Regions from separate parts of the Janthinobacterium sp. SUN026 genome, predicted to be linked through region 2. Evidence: predicted binding sites of a transcription regulator. Region 2 holds the regulator's gene; each other region holds the start of a gene.
What was found. Region 2 encodes sigma-54, which starts transcription at its own class of promoters, with help from an activator protein. Its sites were predicted from a motif close to TGGCANGNAANCTGCTTT; they were not measured.
Positions count from the first base shown of each region.

Region 1: a site for sigma-54 is predicted at 1,336-1,353, ahead of OX459_RS10975 (circularly permuted type 2 ATP-grasp protein). Genes of this name have one in related genera too.
Region 3: a site for sigma-54 is predicted at 1,357-1,374, ahead of OX459_RS16780 (PEP-CTERM sorting domain-containing protein). Genes of this name have one in related genera too.

Region 1 is NZ_JAPQNU010000002.1:260,975-263,241, reverse strand. Features, by position in the region: gene OX459_RS10975 (circularly permuted type 2 ATP-grasp protein) at 1-1,300, opposite strand, end outside; gene OX459_RS10970 (HAMP domain-containing sensor histidine kinase) at 1,429-2,267, opposite strand, start outside.
Region 2 is NZ_JAPQNU010000003.1:192,587-194,853, forward strand. Features, by position in the region: gene OX459_RS15580 (enoyl-CoA hydratase/isomerase family protein) at 1-128, opposite strand, end outside; gene raiA (ribosome-associated translation inhibitor RaiA) at 257-619, opposite strand; gene OX459_RS15590 (RNA polymerase factor sigma-54) at 689-2,167, opposite strand; gene lptB (LPS export ABC transporter ATP-binding protein) at 2,172-2,267, opposite strand, start outside.
Region 3 is NZ_JAPQNU010000003.1:449,744-452,010, forward strand. Features, by position in the region: gene OX459_RS16765 (dodecin) at 168-374, shown strand; gene OX459_RS16770 (hypothetical protein) at 402-713, opposite strand; gene OX459_RS16775 (hypothetical protein) at 876-1,250, shown strand; gene OX459_RS16780 (PEP-CTERM sorting domain-containing protein) at 1,462-2,267, shown strand, end outside.

The sequences.
Region 1 (2,267 bases), on a different contig from region 2:
GCACGAACGGGCGCAAATCGATGTGGCGCGGCGCAATGCCGGCCTCGACATACGTGGGGCAGGCGGACAGGGCAAGTGTCGGCTGGGCAATGTAGCCGCCCGGATTGGCCAGCAGGCGCTGGCGGAAATCCTCGATTTGCGCGAGGCTGGACGCCGGGCCCACCAGCATGCCGTAGCCGCCCGCGCCATGCACTTCCTTGACGACAAGTGTCGGCAAATTCGCCAGCACGTAGGACAAATCGGCCGGTTTGCGGCATTGGTACGTCGGTACGTTGTTGAGGATCGGCTCCTGCGACAAATAAAACTTGATCATGTCGGGCACAAAAGGATAGATCGACTTGTCGTCGGCCACGCCCGTGCCGATGGCGTTTGCCAGGGTCACGCGGCCCGCACGGTACACGGACAGCAGGCCCGGCACGCCCAGCGACGAGTCGGAACGGAAGGCCAGCGGGTCGAGGAAATCGTCGTCCACCCGGCGGTAGATGACGTCGACCCTCTTCGGCCCGCGCGTCGTGCGCATGTACACGGAATTGTCGTTGACAAACAAATCCTTGCCTTCGACCAGTTCCACGCCCATTTGCTGGGCCAGGAACGCGTGTTCGAAATAGGCGGAGTTGTACATGCCGGGCGTCATGACGACGACCGTCGGGTCGTCCACGCCCATGGGCGCGACGGAACGCAGGTTGTCGAGCAGCATGTCCGGGTAATGGTCGACGGGGGCGATGCGGTTGCGGGCGAACAGTTCCGGGAACAGCCGCATCATCATCTTGCGGTCTTCCAGCATGTAGGACACGCCGGAGGGCACGCGCAAATTGTCTTCCAGTACATAGAATTCGCCCTGGCCGGCGCGCACGATGTCGACGCCCGCGATGTGGGCGTAGATGTCGGAAGCGACGGAAATACCCTGCATTTCCGGGCGGTATTGGGCATTCTTGTAGATTTGCTCGGCAGGAATGATGCCCGCCTTGATGATGTTTTGCTCATGATAAATATCATGGATGAACATGTTCAAGGCTTGCACGCGCTGCACCAGGCCCGTTTGCATCTGCGCCCATTCGGCGGCGGGGATGATGCGGGGGATGGTGTCGAACGGAATCAGGCGTTCCGTGCCGGCATCGTCGCCGTAGACGGCGAACGTGATGCCGACCCGACGGAACGTGAGGTCGGCTTCGGCCCGCTTGCGGGCGATGGTCTCGGGCGATTGCTGTTCCAGCCAATTGCTGAATTCACGATAGTGTTCACGTACCTTGCTGTCCGTACCCACTTCATTTGCAGTCATTTCATTGAAAAAATTTGCCATGTTGTGATTTCCCTTGAGCCGTGTCTGGGTATAGCTCAGCAGGAAGCGTGCCAACAGGGCGGACGTGAACAGGTGTAAATATGACCACTTTTGTGGCGTCGCGCCATTCCTTGCACCAATTCGGTGCGCTAGGCGCCACTCTTGGGGACGTCGGCGGACGGGACGAAGGGGCGGCAATCGACGGGCACGTCGAAGATGAAGCTGGTGCCCGTTTCGGACGCGCTGTCGACGGCGATGCTGCCGCCGTGGCTTTCGGCCACGCTTTGCACGAAGGGCAGGCCGATGCCCCAGCCTGGCGCGGGGTTGTCGTTTTCGCGGCGCAAGTAGTCGAAGATGCGTGCGGCCTGTTCCGGCGCGATGGCCTGGCCGCCATTGTGGACGGTGACGATCAGGCGTTCGTGGACCGCTTCCACGTGCACGCTGATGGGCGTGTCGTCGCCATACTTGAGGGCATTGCCGAGCAGGTTTTCCAGCGCCCGCCGCAGCGAGTTCTCGCACCACCAGCCGGTGACGGCTTGCCCGCTGACCCGGCATTTGTCCGGCCGCTGCAAGTTCACCTGGCCGGCCACGGCGTGTACCAGCGGCAGCACGTCGAATTGGCTCAGCACCAGCGGCAGCTGCTGGCCCTGGTGGTAGCTGAGGCCATCGAGCAATTCCTCGATCATGCTGTCGAGCCGCTTGCTGTGCTCGACAATCTTGTGCGCCAGCAATACCACCCGCTCCGGGTCGGCTGGCCTGAACAGCAGCTGGGCGCTGGTGCTGATGACGGCCAGGGGATTGCGCATGTCGTGCGACAGGCCGGCCGCGACGCGGCGCCGGAAGCTTTCGTGCATGCTGGTAAATTCGCGTATCGATTCGCGGATGCCCACGTCGATCGACTTGTTGATCACTTGCCAATCCTTGCTGCGCAGGGTGATGCCGGACTCATGTGCAGTGGCGGCGAAGCAGTCGCGGAAGATCTGGTATT
Region 2 (2,267 bases):
CGCCAGGCCAGCAGGGCCGCGCTCAGGGCGCGCACCATCTCCAGCGACAGGGAATTCAAGGCTTTCGGACGGTCGAGCACGATGTGCCCGGTGCGGTTGCGGATGGAAGTCTGGACGAAGTCGCTCATGGCAGGCTAGAAAGAAGTGAAAGTGCGAATATTCTAATACCTGCGCGGGGAACATTGCGTTCCGCTGGGCGCAAAAAAGGGCGCAATGTGCGCCCTTAGTTGATCACAACTGCTGGAAGCGGGTGGCCTTAGACGGCGACGACGGCTTCTTCCTCGGAGTTGTCTGGCAGATGCTTGATCGCCTCTTTACCGTGCCCTTGCACTTTGGTTTTGTATTTCATCACTTGCCTATCGAGCTTGTCGATCAGGGTATCGATCGCGGCGTACAGGTCGTGCGCCAAGCTTTCCACATAGACAGTCTTGCCGCTCAAACGCAGGTTGACTTCAGCCTTTTGACGTTTTTCTTTCTCTTTGAGGTTATCCACGGTCAGAATCACGGCGATATCGATGACTTGATCGAAATGACGTTTCACGCGCTCCAGCTTCGTTTGTACGTATTCACGGATGGCTGGTGTCACTTCGAGATGATGTCCGCTGATGGTGAGATTCATACACACTCCTAAAGATGATCGGGTTCGTGCGGTCCATCCTATCCGGCCCGCAGAGGAACCGAAAAAAACTTACAAACACTTACGCAGGCTCACTGGCGGAATTTTTAATGCTTCCCGGTATTTGGCAACAGTACGTCGCGCAATCACCATGCCTTGTTCCCCCAGCATGTCCGCAATCTTACTGTCGGATAAAGGATTTTTAGGGTCTTCTGCTCCTGTCAGTTGCACGATCAATGCCCGTATCGCCGTCGATGACGCTTCGCCCCCCGCTTCGGTGGCGACGTGGCTACCAAAGAAATATTTCAACTCGAACATGCCGTGCGGGGTCAGCATGTACTTTTGAGTTGTTACCCGCGAGATAGTACTCTCGTGTAAACCCAGTGTATCAGCTATTTCACGGAGCACAAGGGGGCGCATGGCAACGGCCCCATGCGAGAAAAAGTTCTTTTGTCTTTCTACTATCGCCTGCGCCACACGCAGGATCGTGTCGAAGCGCTGGCGCATATTCTTGATCAGCCACTTGGCTTCCTGCAACTGTGCGCCCATGGCGCCCTCCCCCTTGCCCTGCTTGAGCAAGTTGGCGTACATGGCGTTGACGCGCAGGCGCGGCATGACGTCGTTGTTCAGGGTGACTTGCCAGCCATTGCGCGCGCGCTTGACGACGACGTCGGGCACCACGTAATCGGAGACGTCCGAGGCGAACACGGCGCCCGGATGCGGATTGCACTGGCGAATCACCGTCTGCGCTTCGCGCAAGTCTTCATCGTCGCAATCGAGGGCTTTTTTCAGCTTGTTGAAATCGCGCTGGGCAAACCAGGCCAGGTGCTTTTCCACGATCACGAGGGCCATGCGCCGCGTCACCATGGCGATGTGCGGCAAGCGCTTGATTTGCAGGGCCAGGCATTCGGACGCGTTGCGCGCGCCCACGCCCGGCGGATCGAAACTTTGCAGCAGCGACAAGGCCGTGCGCATCTCGTCGGCGTCGATTTCCAGCTCTTCCGGCAGGCGCGCCAGGATGTCGTCGAGCGACTCTTCCAGGTAGCCATTGTCGTCGAGCGCGTCGATGATCAGCTCGACCAGCGCGCGGTCGCGCAATTCGAGCACCGTCACGCGCATCTGCTCCATCAGGTGTTCGCGCAGCGTGCAGTGATGAGCCTCCAATTGCGGACGCGAATCTTCGTCGTCGGGCGCCTTGCCCCGGCTCGCCTCGCTCCAGTCGCTGTCGCCGCCATCCGCGGCGGCCGGGCTGTCGCCACCCTCGCCGTCAAACGCTTCCGCTTCGGCCGGCGCTGCGGGCGCCTCCTGGCCTGGTGGCTGGGGCGGCCCTTCGGCCGGTGCGGCCGTGGAGCTCAAGGCCCCGTCGGACAGCAGGCGCAGCGAACGGTCGAGCGGATCGTCGAGGCGTTCGAGCAAGGGATTGTCCGTCAGCAATTGCTCTAATTCCTGGTGCAATTCCAGGGTAGACAATTGCAACAGGCGTATCGATTGCTGCAACTGCGGCGTCAGTGCCAGGTGCTGCGAAGTGCGCAGCTGCAATGATTGTTTCATTGGCTTACATGCGGAAGTGTTCGCCCAGATAGACCCGGCGTACCGACTCGTTCGCGATGATGTCGTCGGGGCGTCCCGACGCCAGCACCGAGCCCTGGTT
Region 3 (2,267 bases), 260 kb from region 2:
CTTTTCCCACGCCTGCGGAAGCCATCCGGAACACTGACACGCATCGTCATCCAGGTTGACGCATTGCTGCACCGCGCAATGACGTCCTGCACATTTAGGCGCAAGATGAGCACGTGCTTGCGCAAAGCAGGCTCCCGATGTCTGGCTTGCCTATCTGGGGAAATATCATGTCCGCACACACTTACAAGCTGATCGAACTGGTCGGCACGTCGACCGAGAGCAGCGATCAGGCGATACGCGATGCCATTGCCAAGGCGGCGCTGACGGTCAAGCACATGGACTGGTATGAAGTGACCGATTCGCGCGGCCATATCGTCGATGGCAAGGTGGCGCACTTCCAGGTCACGCTCAAGGTCGGCTTCCGGCTCGAATAAAGGGATCGAGTAAGGCAGGCGGCGCGCTCAGCGCCGCCCGGCCGCTCCCCGACTCTCCAGCCACTCCCGGCCGCCGGCCTCCAGCGCGGTCTCGATGACCTTGTCCGGCAAGCTGTAGACGGTCGCCCAGCTGGCGCGGCCATCCTGCGTGTTGGCGGGAAAACTGTGCGTTTCGATCGGCCAGTGGTATTTGCGTTTCAATGCCTTGACGATGGCGGCCAGCGAGACGCGGCCTTGCAGCGGTTCGGCGCCGGACTGGTCGCGGTTCGACAGCAGCACGGCCAGGACCTGGCCGCGGCCCGTGCGCGCGCCGGGGAAGGTAGGGGTTTTGTTTGCCATGGCCTATTTTACCGGGCAATGATCGGACGAGAGGCGATGTGCCGCACCTTTGATACGGCGCAAGCGCCGCAGCGGCTTTGCGTCCACGATGGGCATTTCGCCAGGCGTGCCGGCGCCCCTCCGGCAGCCTGGGCCTATCATCATGGGGCACAGGAGCCTATCATGCACAGCCTGAACATCCACGCCATGCAATGGCAACCCGTCGCCGATATTTCCGCCGTCAATCCGCTGCTGCCCGACGATCTCGCCTGCTTTCGCGAGCTGCGCGACGTGCTGCAACGCTACGGCGCGCTCGACCGCTTCGGCATTTCCCTGATCCACCGCCATTTCGACATCGCCGACGACGAAGAGCTGATGGAGTACACGGATGCGGAAGCACGCATCTTGACGGTCAAACCTGTCAAGAAAAGCGACATCGACTGGAATCACACGACGATTACCAACTGGAAATTGACGGAAGGCGAGGAAGTGGCGCGCATCGGTTGCGGCTGCGCACGCAATTCGGGCGGCCACCTGGGCTATCACCGGGGCACCTGAGGCTGGCCGACGGCGCCCGCCAAGCGGCGTCGGCCTTTCTTACACTTCACTTCATCCAGCTCAGTCCGCTTTGTGCAAGCACTTGATTTCTTGTGATATTTTTGTGTGGCACGCAAGCTGCTTATCCCTGTCTACGAGATGAATCCAGGCAAGTCATTCTGGATTCTTTGTCCCCCGGATTTTCCGAGACTGACCACGACAAGAGGCTGCGATGAACGTTGATCACACACGAAGCAAGACCCTGGGCTGGCTGGGCGCACTGGCGGCGGCGAGCCTGCTGGCCAGCGGCCAGGCACAGGCCGGCGCGTACGGCCTGGCCGTCAATGAGTTGAACAATTTCCGCATCACCACCAGCGCCGGCGCGCTGTCGCTGGCCGGCGCCAACCGCAATGCCAGCGACAGCGCTTTTTTCGAAGGCGGCGTGGCCGTCAATCCGCGCGCCGTCAATACGGGTCCGGCCGCCAACGCGGACGTGCTGCAAGTGTGCTCGGGCGGCGGCTGCAGCGGCTTGCCGCAAAACCACTACGCCCCCAGCCCCAGTTCCACCCTGGAATTTGCCCGCGGCGATGCGCATGCCTTCGGCAACATGCTCAATGGCGGCGCCAGCGTGAGCGCCGTGGCGGAAGCACAGCGCAACACGATCGGCGCCGCCACGGCCACGGCCGGCGACACGCTGACCGGCTCCGTCAACCTGACCCTGTCGAGCGCCGGCTTCATCACCTTCAGCTTCATGGGACGGCGCGACCTGCGCACCAGCGTGACGACCATGGGCGACAAGTCAAACGTGTCGATCATGGATATCTTCAATATCTCGTGCAACAGTTCCAGCCCCACCGGCTGCCTGTCGCACGCGAACGCCGATGGCGTGATCTTCCAGTTCGCGCCCGATGGCGATGCCAACAATGGCAGCGACATCAATGGCAACCATGGCGCCGGCAGCCTCGACCCGTTCAGCCTGAACATGACGGCCGGCACCAACGACCCGGCCACGGGGCGCGCCTTCACGAATGGCTTCGC